3 regions of the Microbacterium xylanilyticum genome follow, and region 1 is predicted to be linked to each of the others. Evidence: predicted binding sites of a transcription regulator. Region 1 holds the regulator's gene; each other region holds the start of a gene.
What was found. Region 1 encodes LexA, which represses DNA repair genes until DNA is damaged. Its sites were predicted from a motif close to TCGAACANNTGTTCGA; they were not measured.
Positions count from the first base shown of each region.

Region 2: a site for LexA is predicted at 1,872-1,887, ahead of recA (recombinase RecA). Genes of this name have one in related genera too.
Region 3: a site for LexA is predicted at 2,418-2,433, ahead of ACYQ1L_RS00935 (DUF222 domain-containing protein). Genes of this name have one in related genera too.

Region 1 covers NZ_BAAIEN010000002.1:2,559,120-2,563,652, forward strand. The annotation lists gene hisB (imidazoleglycerol-phosphate dehydratase HisB) at 1-283, opposite strand, end outside; gene ACYQ1L_RS12910 (histidinol-phosphate transaminase) at 280-1,365, opposite strand; gene ACYQ1L_RS12915 (LysM peptidoglycan-binding domain-containing protein) at 1,441-1,797, opposite strand; gene lexA (transcriptional repressor LexA) at 2,119-2,805, shown strand; gene ACYQ1L_RS12925 (GAF domain-containing protein) at 2,812-3,993, opposite strand; gene ACYQ1L_RS12930 (flavin-containing monooxygenase) at 4,084-4,533, shown strand, end outside.
Region 2 covers NZ_BAAIEN010000002.1:1,348,608-1,353,140, forward strand. The annotation lists gene ACYQ1L_RS06915 (DNA translocase FtsK) at 1-8, shown strand, start outside; gene pgsA (CDP-diacylglycerol--glycerol-3-phosphate 3-phosphatidyltransferase) at 8-595, shown strand; gene ACYQ1L_RS06925 (CinA family protein) at 595-1,131, shown strand; gene ACYQ1L_RS06930 (helix-turn-helix domain-containing protein) at 1,273-1,581, shown strand; gene ACYQ1L_RS06935 (DUF3046 domain-containing protein) at 1,589-1,813, shown strand; gene recA (recombinase RecA) at 2,085-3,134, shown strand; gene ACYQ1L_RS06945 (regulatory protein RecX) at 3,168-3,992, shown strand; gene miaB (tRNA (N6-isopentenyl adenosine(37)-C2)-methylthiotransferase MiaB) at 4,071-4,533, shown strand, end outside.
Region 3 covers NZ_BAAIEN010000002.1:89,693-94,225, forward strand. The annotation lists gene ACYQ1L_RS00930 (class I SAM-dependent methyltransferase) at 1-905, shown strand, start outside; gene ACYQ1L_RS00935 (DUF222 domain-containing protein) at 1,058-2,398, opposite strand; gene ACYQ1L_RS00940 (quaternary amine ABC transporter ATP-binding protein) at 2,908-4,296, shown strand; gene ACYQ1L_RS00945 (ABC transporter permease) at 4,293-4,533, shown strand, end outside.

The DNA of each region.
Region 1 (4,533 bases):
CGCCGTACCGGGAGATGCCGCTCTTGTCGCCGAGCGCCTCGCGGATCGCCTGGCCCAGCACGATCGCGACGTCCTCCACGGTGTGGTGGGCGTCGATGTGGGTGTCCCCGGAGGCGCGGACGGTGAGGTCGGTCAGCGAGTGCTTCGCGAACGCCGTGAGGAGGTGGTCGAAGAACGGCACCGAGGTGTCGATGTGGCTCTGACCGGTCCCGTCGAGGTTCAGCTCGAGCTCGATCGTCGACTCGGACGTCGAGCGGGTGCGGCGGGAGGTGCGAGCGGTCATGAGGGCGATCCTATCGAGGCGAGCGCGTCCAGGAACGCGGTGGTCTCCGCTTCCGTGCCGGCCGTGACACGGAGGTGGTTCGGGATCCCGACGTCGCGGATCAGCACGCCCTTGTCGTAGAGGGCGCGCCAGGTGGCTGCCGGGTCGGCGACCCCGCCGAACAGCACGAAGTTCGACCAGGAGCGGTGCGGCGTGTAGCCGAGAGCCTCGAGCGTGGCGGTGATGCGGTCCCGCTGCGCCACGATCTCGTCGACCATCGCGAGCATCATCGGCGCGTTGCGCAGCGCCGCGAGGGCCGCGGCCTGCGTGAGCGCGCTGAGGTGGTACGGCAGGCGCACCAGGCGGAGCGCGTCGATGAACGCGGGATCCGCCGCGAGATAGCCGACCCGCGCCCCGGCGAAGGCGAACGCCTTGCTCATCGTGCGGGACACGGCGAGCCGCGGGCGCCCGTCGAGCAGGGTGAGCGCCGACGGGGAGTCCTTCGGCGCGAACTCCTGGTAAGCCTCATCGACGATGACGATCCCCCGCGCGGCCTCGTACACCGCTTCGATCACCTCGAGCGGAAGCGGTGTGCCGGTGGGGTTGTTCGGCGCGCACAAAAGGATCACGTCGGGGTCGTGCTGTCGCACCTGGGCGACGGCCTCCTCGACGGTGATCTCGTAATCCGGGTGCCGGGTGCCCGCGATCCAGGTCGCGCCGGTCCCCTGTGCGAGCAGCGGGTACATCGAGTAGGTCGGGGCGAACCCGAAGACGGTCCGCTCGGGTCCGGCGAACGCCTGCAGGATGTGCTGCAGCACCTCGTTGGAGCCGTTGCCCGCCCAGATGTTCGCCGCCTGGAGGTCGTGGCCGAGATACTCGGCGAACGCCGTGCGCAGCTCCGTGAACTCCCGGTCCGGGTAGCGGTTCACGTCGCGCAGTGCGACGGCGACCTCGTCGAGGATGTCGCTCGCCACCTGCTCGGGCACCGGATGGGTGTTCTCGTTCACATTGAGCGCCACCGGCAGCGGCGCCTGCGGGGCTCCGTACGGGCGCAGCCCGCGGAGGTCGTCGCGAAGGGGTAAGTCATCGAGCGAGACAGTCACCCTGCCATGCTAGGCGGCGCGGCTGTGAGGCCCGGCACAGATGTCGGCGGTTGCTGAGCTCCGTCGAAGCACGGATCAGCGCCCGGTGGCGCCGTACTGCGCCGGGATCGCGAGGTGCTGGCCGACCTCGATGACGCCGCCGTCGATCAGGTTGAGCTTCGAGATCTCGGCGACGACGTCGCGCGGGTCGTCGTTCGGCGCGACCTCGCCCGCGATCGACCACAGCGTGTCGCCGGGCTGCACGGTGACGGTCGAGAAGGTGCCGGCGGCCGTGTGCTGCGCCGAGGCGAGGGCCGTGCCGCCGCTGAGCGCCGCGAAGGCGATCGCGCCCGCCACCGGCAGCGCGACCAGCGCCGCCAGCACGCGCCGTCCGCGTGCGGTGATCCGCAGGCGCGTGGCGGGGACCGGTCCGGCGAAGGTGATGCTGCTCATGGTGCTTCTCCTCTGTGTGGTGCGGGTCCGCCTCTCCCCGGATCCCGGTCCTCTGTGTGAGGATCCGGGGTTCCGGGCCTCTGGAGAGGCGAACCTACGTTCCGAAACTACTTTCGAGTTCGAACATCTGTCAAGCATTCTTCGAAATTGGCTTCGCCGACTTCGCCGACACGCTCGAACAGATCTACCGATTCCGACCCGATCTCGGATACGGTTTCGATACCGAGACCCCATCACGGACCACCGACATTCGAACCGCCGCCCGCAGTTCGGGCGGATCGACCGGATCCGAGACGGCACGACGCACACGAAGGAGATGGCATGAGCGACGGCGCGACCCCCGGCTCCGAGGCCCCGCGGACGCGGCGCCGCAAGAGCCTCAGTGCGAAGCAGATGGCGATCCTCGAGGTCATCCAGACCTCGATCGCCCGGCACGGCTACCCGCCGAGCATGCGCGAGATCGGCGACGCCGTCGGCCTGAAGTCGCTGAGCAGCGTGACGCACCAGCTCGGACAGCTGGAGCTGAGCGGCTACCTGCGCCGCGACCCGGGCAAGACGCGCGCCATGGAGGTGCTGATCGACCTGCCCGGCATGTCCGCGGAGAACCCGGCCGATGCCGCGCCCGCCGTCGGCGATGCGGCGCTGGTCCCGCTGGTCGGCCGCATCGCCGCCGGAGTGCCGATCACGGCCGAGCAGCAGGTCGAGGAGATCTTCCCGCTGCCGCGTCAGCTGGTGGGCAAGGGCGACCTGTTCATGCTCAAGGTCTCCGGCGAGTCGATGATCGACGCGGCCATCTGCGACGGCGACTGGGTGGTCGTGCGCTCGCAGGGCACGGCGGAGAACGGCGAGATCGTCGCCGCGATGCTCGACGGCGAGGCGACCGTGAAGACGTTCCGCCGTCGCGACGGCCACGTCTGGCTGCTCCCCCGCAACAGCGCCTTCGAGCCCATCCTCGGCGACGACGCCACGGTGCTCGGCAAGGTCGTCGCGGTCCTGCGCGCGGTCTGAGCGCGCCTACGCGCGGCCGGGGCGCGACACGGTGAGGACGACACCGTCGGCGATCGCGTAGGGGCTCGCGGTGATCAGCGCGCCGAGGGACCGCTTCATCCGGGAGATCTCGGCGCGCACCGTGACCTGGTGGGCTCCGTCGCCGTAGACGACCCGGCTGAGCCGTTCCGCCGACGCCCCGGCACGGCCGTGTTCGGCGATCGCCGCCAGCAGCGCAGCCGGGCGCGCGCCGAGGGCGGTCCGCCAGGACGACTGCGCCGAGCACACCTCCAGCACGGCCTGCGGCGCCGTGAGGTCCAGGGTCGCGCGGACGGTCGCGGAGCCGCCGCGGGGCCGCACGATCCACCCTCCGTGCACCGGCTCCGGCACGCACAGGCCGAGTCCGGGCAGAGCGATCGCGCGGTCGGCCCGCGGCGCGTCGATCCGGGGCCCGACGCTCACCCCGCGCTGCACGGCGACCCAGCCATGGTCGTCGACCACGAGCACGGGCTCGTTCGCCGCGGCCAGCAGCGGCTGCACCGCGGTGCGCAGCCGCTCCAGGTGCTCGCCGTGCCGGCGCCACAGGCGTGCCTCCGCCAGGGACGCCGAAGCGCTCACGAGGGCCCGGATCGCGGGATGCAGGGTCAGCGCAGGGCCGCTCACGTCGACGACGCCGAGCAGGCGGCCGTCGATCGGGTCGTGGATCGGCGCTGCCGAGCAGTACCACGGCACCTGCGCGTTCTCGAAGTGCTCGGCCGAGAACAGCTGCACGGGAGCCGCCTCGGCCAGCGCCGTGCCGATGGCGTTCGTCCCCACGGCGTCCTCGGTCCACACCGCGCCCTCGGTGAAGCCCAGCGCGTCCGCCTGGTGCTTCACCCGTGCCGAACCGCTGCGCCAGAGCACGACGCCATCGGCGTCCGTGACGACCACGAGGTACGAGGAGGCATCCGCCGCCGCCAGCAGCGGGGCGCGGAGATCGTCCAGCACGAGCGCGAGCCGAGAGTCCCGCCGGCGCGCCTCGACCTCGGCCGGCCCGAGCGGGTCGCGCCGGCCCCGTCCTTCCGGGTCGACGCCGAACTCGAGCGCACGCCGCCATGAGCGCGCCACCAGCTCCCGCGGGCGCTCCGGCGGGGCCGCACCCGACAGCACCGCGTCGTGCACGCGCACGAGACTGCGCGCCAGGTCGGCCAGGTCGGGCGTCGTCGCCATGGCCGGGAGCGTAGCGCGCCGAACGCTGCGTCCGGTTGCAACATCGTGCAACGCTTCACCACCGGGTTCCGGCGGGCGTGTGCTGTCACCATGACTCAGCTCGATGAACGGCCCGCAGTGTCGCCGGCCGCCCCTGCCCTCACGGATGCGGATCCCGCCACAGCCTGGTTCGCCGCCTTCGAGGAGGCGCTCGCCGCGCGTGACATCGCCGCGGCCGCCGACCTCTTCGCGACGACCAGCTTCTGGCGGGATCTGGTGTCCTTCACCTGGAACATCACGACCACCGAGAACCGCGACGGCGTCACGGAGCTCCTCACCGCGACGCTGGATCGCACGGACCCCCATGACTTCCGCCTGACGGAGCCCGCGGAGACGGCGGACGGCGTCACCACCGCGTGGTTCGAGTTCTCCACCGCGGTCGGACGGGGCCGCGGCCTGGTGCGCCTCATCGACCAGGACGGTCCCAAGGCGTGGACGCTGCTCACCACCCTCTTCGAGCTGACCGGGCACGAGGAGCCGCTGCGCGAGCGCCGCCCGATG
Region 2 (4,533 bases), 1.2 Mb from region 1:
GCGACTGATGGCCATCCCGCGGCAGCTGCCGAACGCGATCACCGTCGCTCGCATCCCGCTGGCGGTCGTCTTCTTCGTGCTCCTCCTGCTGGGCGGCACGAACGGCGCGACCCAGCCCGTGCTGCGCTGGGTCGCCGCCGCGCTGTTCATCCTCGCGATCTCGACGGACTGGGTGGACGGCTACCTCGCCCGCAGGTACGACCTGGTCAGCGACTTCGGCAAGCTCTGGGATCCGATCGCGGACAAGCTGCTCACCGGAGCGGGTTTCATCGGCCTGGCCATCCTCGGCGAGGTGTGGTGGTGGCTCGTGCTGATCATCCTCGTCCGGGAATGGGGCATCACCATCCACCGGTTCATGATCGTCAAGGAGCACGTCGTCGCCGCAGCGTGGATGGGCAAGATCAAGACCACGGTGCAGGCCATCGCGCTCTCCTGGGCGCTGCTGCCGCTGCATATGTGGATCGGCCTCCCCGTGTGGTCCGTGACGACCACCGTGCTCATGGTGATCGCGCTGATCCTCACGATCCTCAGCGGGATCGACTACATCGTGGCGCAGGTGCGGGGATCCCGGGCCGACCGCGGCGCGGCGTCCTGATGCGCGACGCGGCGGACGCGGCGGCAGCGGTGCTCGACGCTCTGCGCCGCCGTGGCATGACCCTGGCGGTCGCCGAGTCGCTCACCGGCGGAGCGCTCTCGGCGACCCTCGTCGCAGTGCCCGGCGCCTCGGACGTGCTCAACGGCGCGGTGGTCGCCTATGCGACGCCGGTCAAGGCGTCCCTGCTCGGCGTGGACCGCGCGCTGCTGGCGGCGCACGGTCCGGTGGACCCGGAGGTCGCCCGGCAGATGGCCGCGGGGGCCCGCGTCGCGCTGGCCGTCGATGGGCGCGCGGCGGACGTCGGCGTCGCCACGACGGGGGTCGCCGGTCCGACGCCGCAGGGCGGGCAGCCTGTCGGCACCGTGCACATCGGGGTGAGTGCGGGCGAGCGCACGATCAGCCGCGCCTTCCTGTTCCCCGGAGACCGGGCGGCGATCCGCGCGGCGACGGTGGGCGCCGCGCTCGCGCTGGTCGCCGAGGTGCTGGCCGACGTGGATCCGGGTGGCGGCGCGCCCGGGCGTGACGACGGGGAATAGACTTCTTGTCAGAGAAGTTGAGTCGAGTGTGCTCACATTCAACGCACAGGACGAAACACTAGCGTCGAACATGTCAGGTCGGGTTAGACTGACCATCCGATCCGGCGGCCACGCCGGATCGATGGGGGAGAGGAGGTCCCGATGATTCTCGTACGACAGGAGATCGGTGACGTGCTGCGGGACTTCCGTCTGCAGAAGGGCCGCACCCTCCGTCAGGTCGCCGGCAAGGCGTCGGTCGCTCTCGGATACCTCAGCGAGGTCGAGCGCGGTCAGAAGGAGGCGTCGAGCGAGATCCTCGCCTCGGTCGCCGAAGCGCTCGATGTGCCCATCTCGACCATCATGCGCGAGGTCGGCGATCGGATCGCCGTGCTCGAGGGCCTGCAGGTCATCCCGGACGTCGTCCCGGACGAGCTGGTGGCCTCGGTCGAGTCCGAGCTGTCCCTGCGCTGATCGTCGGATGCGGCGAAGCGAATTCCTCCGCGCGGTGGATGCGGAGTTCGGCTCGCGCGGTGCCGCCCTCGTGGCGGATCTCGTGCTGACGGCTGTCGGCGGGCGCACGGCCGCGCAGGCCATGGAGGCCGGCGTGCCTCCGCGCGAGGTGTGGCTGGCGCTGTGCGCCGAGACGGACGTTCCGGAATCCCGTCGCTACGGGGCGGGGCGGCTCGAGCCGAAGCGGCGCTGAGCCCCGACCGCGGGTTCCCCGGTGTTCGATCCGGGATCCGTCTCGCACCGGCGTGTCGTCGAAGACATGTTCGAGGTGCGGGTATCGTCCTGCACAGATGGTTTTGTGATCGGGTTCTGCACGGATCGAGGCGATTCCGGCGCTATGTCGGTGGCTCCTCCTACCGTGTTCCCCATGACCACGAGGTCATACGCCTTGTCGGAGAGTTCGCCCAGCCGGGGTGGCCGCGACAGCCTACAGGCGGCAGTTCACGAGCACGAAGGAGCACGTCATGCCCTCACCCGCAGACCGCGAGAAGGCCCTGGAGTCGGCACTCGCCCAGATCGACAAGCAGTTCGGAAAGGGCTCGGTCATGCGGCTGGGCAGCGATGAGCGCGCCCCCGTCGAGGTCATCCCGACCGGTTCGATCGCCCTCGACGTGGCCCTTGGCGTCGGCGGACTGCCGCGCGGCCGCATCATCGAGATCTACGGCCCGGAGTCCTCGGGTAAGACGACGCTGACCCTGCACGCGATCGCGAACGTGCAGCGCGCCGGCGGCATCGCCGCCTTCGTCGACGCGGAGCACGCGCTCGACCCCGACTACGCGAAGAAGCTCGGCGTCGACATCGACCAGCTGCTGGTCTCCCAGCCCGACACGGGTGAGCAGGCGCTCGAGATCGCCGACATGCTGATCCGCTCCGGCGCGATCGACCTCGTCGTCATCGACTCCGTCGCCGCCCTCGTGCCGCGCGCCGAGATCGAGGGCGAGATGGGCGATTCGCACGTGGGCCTGCAGGCGCGCCTGATGTCGCAGGCGCTGCGCAAGCTGACCGGTGGCCTGAACCAGACCAAGACGACCGCGATCTTCATCAACCAGCTGCGCGAGAAGATCGGCGTGTTCTTCGGCTCGCCGGAGACCACGGCCGGTGGAAAGGCGCTGAAGTTCTATGCGTCGGTCCGCCTCGACATCCGTCGCATCGAGACGCTGAAGGACGGCGCCGAGGCAGTCGGAAACCGCACCCGCGTCAAGGTCGTGAAGAACAAGATGGCGCCGCCGTTCAAGCAGGCCGAGTTCGACATCCTGTACGGCACGGGCATCTCCCGCGAGGGCAGCCTGATCGACTTCGGCGTCGACCACGGCATCGTGAAGAAGTCGGGCGCCTGGTACACCTACGACGGCGACCAGCTCGGCCAGGGCAAGGAGAACGCCCGCAACTTCCTGCTGAAGAACCCGGACATCGCCGAGACGATCGAGACGCAGATCAAGCAGAAGCTCGGCATCGGCGGCGCGGCGGCGCCCGTCGCGGCGGCCGACGAGCTGGCTCAGCGCCGCCCGGCTTGATGTTTCGACGTCGCTCAACAACCGGGGTGAGCTATGGATGACGGGAGCGGGGCGCCGTCCGACGACGAGCGCCTCGCCCCCGTGATCCCGCTCTTCGGCGCACGCGGGTCCGACGCTGCGGCTCGACCGAGCTCGGCAAACGAGAGCACCGGCAAGCCCAGGTCTGAGGCGGAGTGGCGCTCGACCTGGGCTGAGGAGTCCGCGGCAGAACGGCGCGGGCCCAGTCTCCGGCACCCGGCTGCAGCGGCGCTCGCGGCCGGGGAGCCGGACGGCGAGGCGCAGCCCGCCGCCTCGGACCGGCGACGCGGTCTGCGCCCCGTCGGGCGGCACCAGGAGGCCGACGCTGCCGTTGCGGCTGATCCGATCGCGGCGGCGACGGAGTCCCTGGTCCGACGGCTGCGGTCCAAGCAGCTGTCGAGCAGGGAGGCGCGGGACGCGCTCCGCGAGTTCGGCGTCTCCGCAGACGACAGGGACACGATCATCGCCGAGTTCGAGCAGCGCGGCTATCTCGACGACGTCTCGCTCGCCGAGCTGCTGGTGACTTCGGGCTCGCAGCGGAAGGGTCAGGGGAGGGTCGCGATCGCGCGGACGCTCAGCCAACGGGGCATCCCGAGGGAGATCGCCGATGAGGCGCTGTCCGTCCTGGAGGACGACGATGCCGAGCGCGCCCTCGACTACGCCCGGTCCAAGGTTTCGAGCCTGCGCCGCTACGACGAGGACACGGCCATCCGGCGCATCGTGGGTCAGCTGTCCCGCCGGGGCTACGGCGGAAGCACTGCGCTGACCGCGGCTCGCACCGCATGGCGCGAGACGCAGCGCGGTGCGGGCGTCGGCAGAGTGCGGTTCGAAGAGAGCTGACGTCGCCGAGCCGGTCGTTCGCGCCGGACGCCCGCAGCGGTCCGATTCCCACCGGGCGAAAGTAGAATGGCAGGCACTATGACCATTCCCCTCTCAGAGCCCACGATCATCGCGCCCTCCGCCGCGGCGCTCGATGAGGCCGGGCGTCCGCGCACCTACGAGGTGCGCACCTTCGGCTGCCAGATGAACGTGCACGACTCCGAGCGGCTCTCGGGATCGCTGGAGAGCGCGGGCTACGTCCGTGCCGGGGCCGACGACGAGGCCGACATCGTCATCATCAACACCTGCGCCGTGCGCGACAACGCCGCCGGCAAGCTGTACGGCACACTGGGCCACCTGAAGAGCCGCAAAGACAAGCACGCGGGCATGCAGATCGCCGTCGGCGGCTGCCTCGCGCAGATGGACAAGCAGGCCGTGCTCGACAAGGCCCCCTGGGTCGACGTCGTGTTCGGCACGCACAACATGGGGTCGCTTCCCGGGCTGCTCGAGCGCGCCCGCCACAACGGCGAGGCCGAACTGGAGATCCTCGAGTCGCTCGAGG
Region 3 (4,533 bases), 2.5 Mb from region 1:
TGGCGCGCAATGCGGAGGAGCTGGCACTCGCCGGATTCGCGCCGCACGAGCTCGATGCGGAGCTGCTCCACGACGCCCGCCTCGTGCTGCTGCAGCTGCCGAAGGGGCTGGCCGAGCTCGAGGAGATCGCCGACGCCATCGCGCGCTGGGCGGCGCCCGAGGTGGTGCTCCTCGCCGGCGGCCGTGTGAAGCACATGACCCTGGCGCAGAACGACGTGCTCGGCCGGTGCTTCGAGCGGGTGCAGCCGCAGCGGGCGGAGCGGAAGTCGCGGCTGATCGTGGCGTCGGACCCGCTGGCGGTGCCGACGGATCCGCCGTTCCCGGTGTCGTCGACGCATCCCGAGTTCGGCTTGACCCTGTGCGCGTACGGCGGGGCGTTCGCCGGCGACCGCGTGGACATCGGCACGCGCGTGCTCCTCGACGTGATGCGCGAGCGGGCGGCCGAGCTGACGGCGCTCGCCGGGCGGGACGGATTCGCGGCCGTCGATCTCGGATGCGGGACGGGGGCGCTCGCAGCGGCCTTGGCCCTCGCCGCTCCCGCGGCGCAGATCATCGCGACCGACCGCTCCGCGGCGGCGGTGCGATCGGCGCGGGCCACCATGGTGGCGAACGGCGTCGCCGACCGCGTGACCGTGACTCTCGACGATGCCGGATCCGAGATCTCGTACGGATCCGTCGATCTGGTGCTGCTGAATCCGCCGTTCCATCTGGGGGCGAGCGTGCACGAGGGCGCCGGGCGGCGGCTCATCGACGCCGCGGCCCGGATGCTGCGGCCCGGCGGCGAGGTCTGGACGGTGTTCAACTCGCACCTCGACCATCGCCGGGCGCTCGCGGCGGCCGTCGGGGAGACCGAGCAGCTCACCCGAACCCCGAAGTTCACCGTGACGAGGTCGGTCCGGCGCTGATCGTCGGATCCGGTCCGTGAGCCTGTCGCGGGTCACCCGATCCGGTCCCTGAGCCTGTGGAGGGGCCCGGACGGTCGGGCCGCCCAGTCCGGCCCCTGAGCTTGTCGAAGGGCCCGGACGGTCGGACACCCGCGCGATCCCGCTCGCCGTTCTCAGGCGATGTGTTCGGTGCGGGCGCGTCCGCCGAGGCGGGGTGCGGTGCCGGTGCCGGGTGGTGGCAGGAACCAGACATTCGCCCTGACACCGACGCCGTCGATGCGGATGCCCCAGCCGTTGTCGTGAACCAGGTGGTGGCACGTCTCACACAGCAGGATGCCGTTGGCGAGGTCCGTGGTGCCGTGGTCGCGTGCCCACCAGTCGATGTGGTGGGCCTTGGTCATCCCCGGTGGCAGCCCGCAGAACGCGCACCCGCCGTCGCGTTCGGTGAGCGCGAGGCGCTGCGCGCGGCTGAACAGGCGACGTTCCCGCCCCCAGGTCAGGACCTCCCCGTCGTTCCCGCACACCCAGGTCACGGTGCTGCCTCCGCCGGCCATGCGGCGGACGGTGTCGATGCTGACCGGCTGGGTGATCCCGTCGATGACCCCGAACCCGGTCCCGGTCTCCAGGTCGGCCTGGTTGACCCGGACCACGACGGTCGCCCCGTTCAGGGTGGTGTTGCGCAGACAGGTGAGCGCATGCTCCGCGAAGTGAACGAGCGCGTCGGCCTGGATCTGCTGCACAGTCCGCCGGTCCGCGTCCGGCGCGGCAGGATCCCGCCCCTCACGCTTCGCCGCGAACTCCGCCGACACGTACCCCTCGATCGCGGTCTTCACCGCCGCACCCCGCGCAGGGTCCAGGGTCGCGTTCAGGTGCAGCATCCCGTCCCGCTCGAACATCGACAGGGATGCGCGGCCGCGTCGTTCCTCTTCCCGGGGTGCCACCCCGTCGGGGTCCAGGTGGGCTTCGAGCCGCACCACCATCCGCCGCACCTCGTCCAACGACAGTCCCGGCGCCCTAGCGACCAGGAACTGCTCCGCCTCGGCGACGGCCGCACGCCCGATCTTCACGATCATCCGGTCCAGGAACGTGACGACCAGGTCCGCCGCGGCCGCGCCGATCCGCCCCGCGGCCAGTGCGGCGCGCACGGCGGGGAACTTCGCCGGCAGGGTCACGCCGAGCAGGTTCGTGCGCGGTCCGGTCGCCTCCCCGACCTTGACCAGCCGGTGAGCGTCCCCGGTCGAGGAGCCCGTGGTGGTGGCGATCAGGTGTGCCGCATTCCGGAACCCGTGCTGCTTCGCCAGCGACTCCGGCCCGAGCTCGCGCCGCGACTCCCGGGCGATCCCGGTTGCGACCTCCGCATGCACAGCATCCAGGGTCCGCCGCACCTGACCGATGGCATCGCCGTTCACCGCCACCAGCTGCGCCCGCGACAACCCCGCACCCGACCCGGCCGCGCCCCACACGTCCGCGAGGAGCCGGGTGGCTTCCAGAAGCGGGTCGAGGGTGCTGGTCATGCTCCGATCCTACCAGGAATCGAAACTATGTTCTAGTATTCTTCACGGATGTTTTCGTCTCAGGACCTGGGAATTCCCTGCAAGGTCGGAGCGCCGGCGCCCGCAACCTGAGCGTGCGAGAGCGGCGCCATCAGACCTCGACGTCGACGACCCAGCCAGGGCTCCGGGCGACGATCGCGCCGTCCTCGGGATCCGGCCGCGGAGCGGCTTCCGCGACGTCGGAGAAGTCCCGGCTGTCCGCGCCGGCAGTCCGACCGGATTTGCCACCGGATCGGGATCTCGTTACGTTGGAATGCGGGCCGCGAGGCCCCAAGACCAGTCCGCGGCCGCGTCCTTCTTTCGATTCTGCTGTGCACGAAGAGGCGTGGGCGTACGGTCGATGATCTCTGCGCAGGATCCGAAATCCTGCGCCCGCGCCGCCTGCACGGCTCTGTCGAAGCGGCCCTGTGATCGTCACCCGGGCGTGACCGATGCAGGCCTCCCCGCACGGGTGAGGCCGCGGGGGAAACGTGTCCGAAACCGCTCTGGAAGCGCGTCATCTGTTCAAGGTGTTCGGGAAGAATCCGAACCAGGCCATCCGCCGTCTGAAGGCCGGCGAAACCCGATCCGACGTGTCCGACGCCGGCACCGCCGCCGTCATCGACGCGAGCTTCACCGTGAAGCGCGGCGAGATCTTCGTGATCATGGGGCTGTCCGGATCCGGCAAGTCCACCATCATCCGCATGCTCAACGGGCTGCATGAGGCGACTGACGGATCCGTCCTCGTCGCCGGCGACCCGATCACCGGCATCCCGGCGTCGCGGCTGCGCGAGATCCGCCGCGACCGCATCTCGATGGTGTTCCAGCACTTCGCCCTGCTGCCGCACCGCACGGTGGCCGCGAACGTGGCGTACCCGCTCGAGCTCAAGGGCATCGGGAAGGCCGAGCGCCTGGCGCGGGCCGAGGAGATCCTGACCCTCGTGGGCCTGGGAGGACAGGGCGAGAAGCTGCCGTCGGAGCTCTCCGGCGGCATGCAGCAGCGCGTCGGCATCGCGCGCGCCCTCGCTGCCGACACCGACATCCTGCTCATGGACGAGGCGTTCAGCGCGCTGGATCCGCTCATCCGCCGCGAGATGCAGGAGCAGCTGCTCGAGCTGCAGCAGAAGCTGCAGAAGACCATCGTCTTCATCACGCACGACCTCAACGAGGCCATGTTCCTCGGCGACCGCATCGCCGTGATGCGCGACGGCCGCATCGTGCAGATCGGCACGCCCGAGGACATCCTCACCGACCCCGCGAACAGCTACGTCGAGCAGTTCGTGCAGGACGTCGACCGCGCCCGCGTGCTCACCGCCGCGAACGTCATGGAGCGCCCGCGTCCGGTCGTCTCCGAGACCGCCGGCCCGCGCACGGCGCTCAAGCAGATGCGCGACGCCTTCATGTCGGCGACCTACGTCGTGGGCCGCGACCGCAAGCTGATCGGCATCGTCACCGACCGCGACGTGGTGAAGCTGATCCGCCGCGGCGCCACCACGATCACCTCCGCGCTCAAGCCCGCCACGCAGGTCGTGGACGAGGGCGAGGTGCTCATGAACCTGTTCATCCCGGCCGTGGAGTCGCCGCTGCCGCTGGCCGTGGCCGATGCCGAGGGCCGTCTCGTCGGCGTCATCCCGCGCATCACCCTGCTCGCCGCGCTCGGCCCTGGACCGGGAGCCACGGGCGAGATCAACCTGCCGGTGCTGCCGCTGCCGCAGGCCGAGATCGACGCCGTCCTCGACGACGGCTGGACCGCCCCCACCGCCTCCGCCGGATCCACCGGAGCCCCCACCGGCTCGGCCGCCGGAGCCACCGGTACCGCCCCCGCCACGGGGAGCACCCGCACCGCGCCGGGCTCGTCGACCGAGGAGGTCACCCGATGAACGTCCTCCCCCTCGGATCCTGGGTCGCGGTCGCCGTCGACTGGATCAAGGACAACCTCGACGGCCTGCTGCACGTCATCTCGGTCGCCGTGTCGTTCCTCGTCGACGGGCTGAGCTTCCTCCTGCTGCTGCCGTGGTTCTACGTCGTGATCATCGTCGCCGCGCTGATCGCGTGGCTGGTGCGCTCGTGGCGGCTCGCGATCGGCACCGTGATCTCGTTCGGGCTGATCGTGGCGA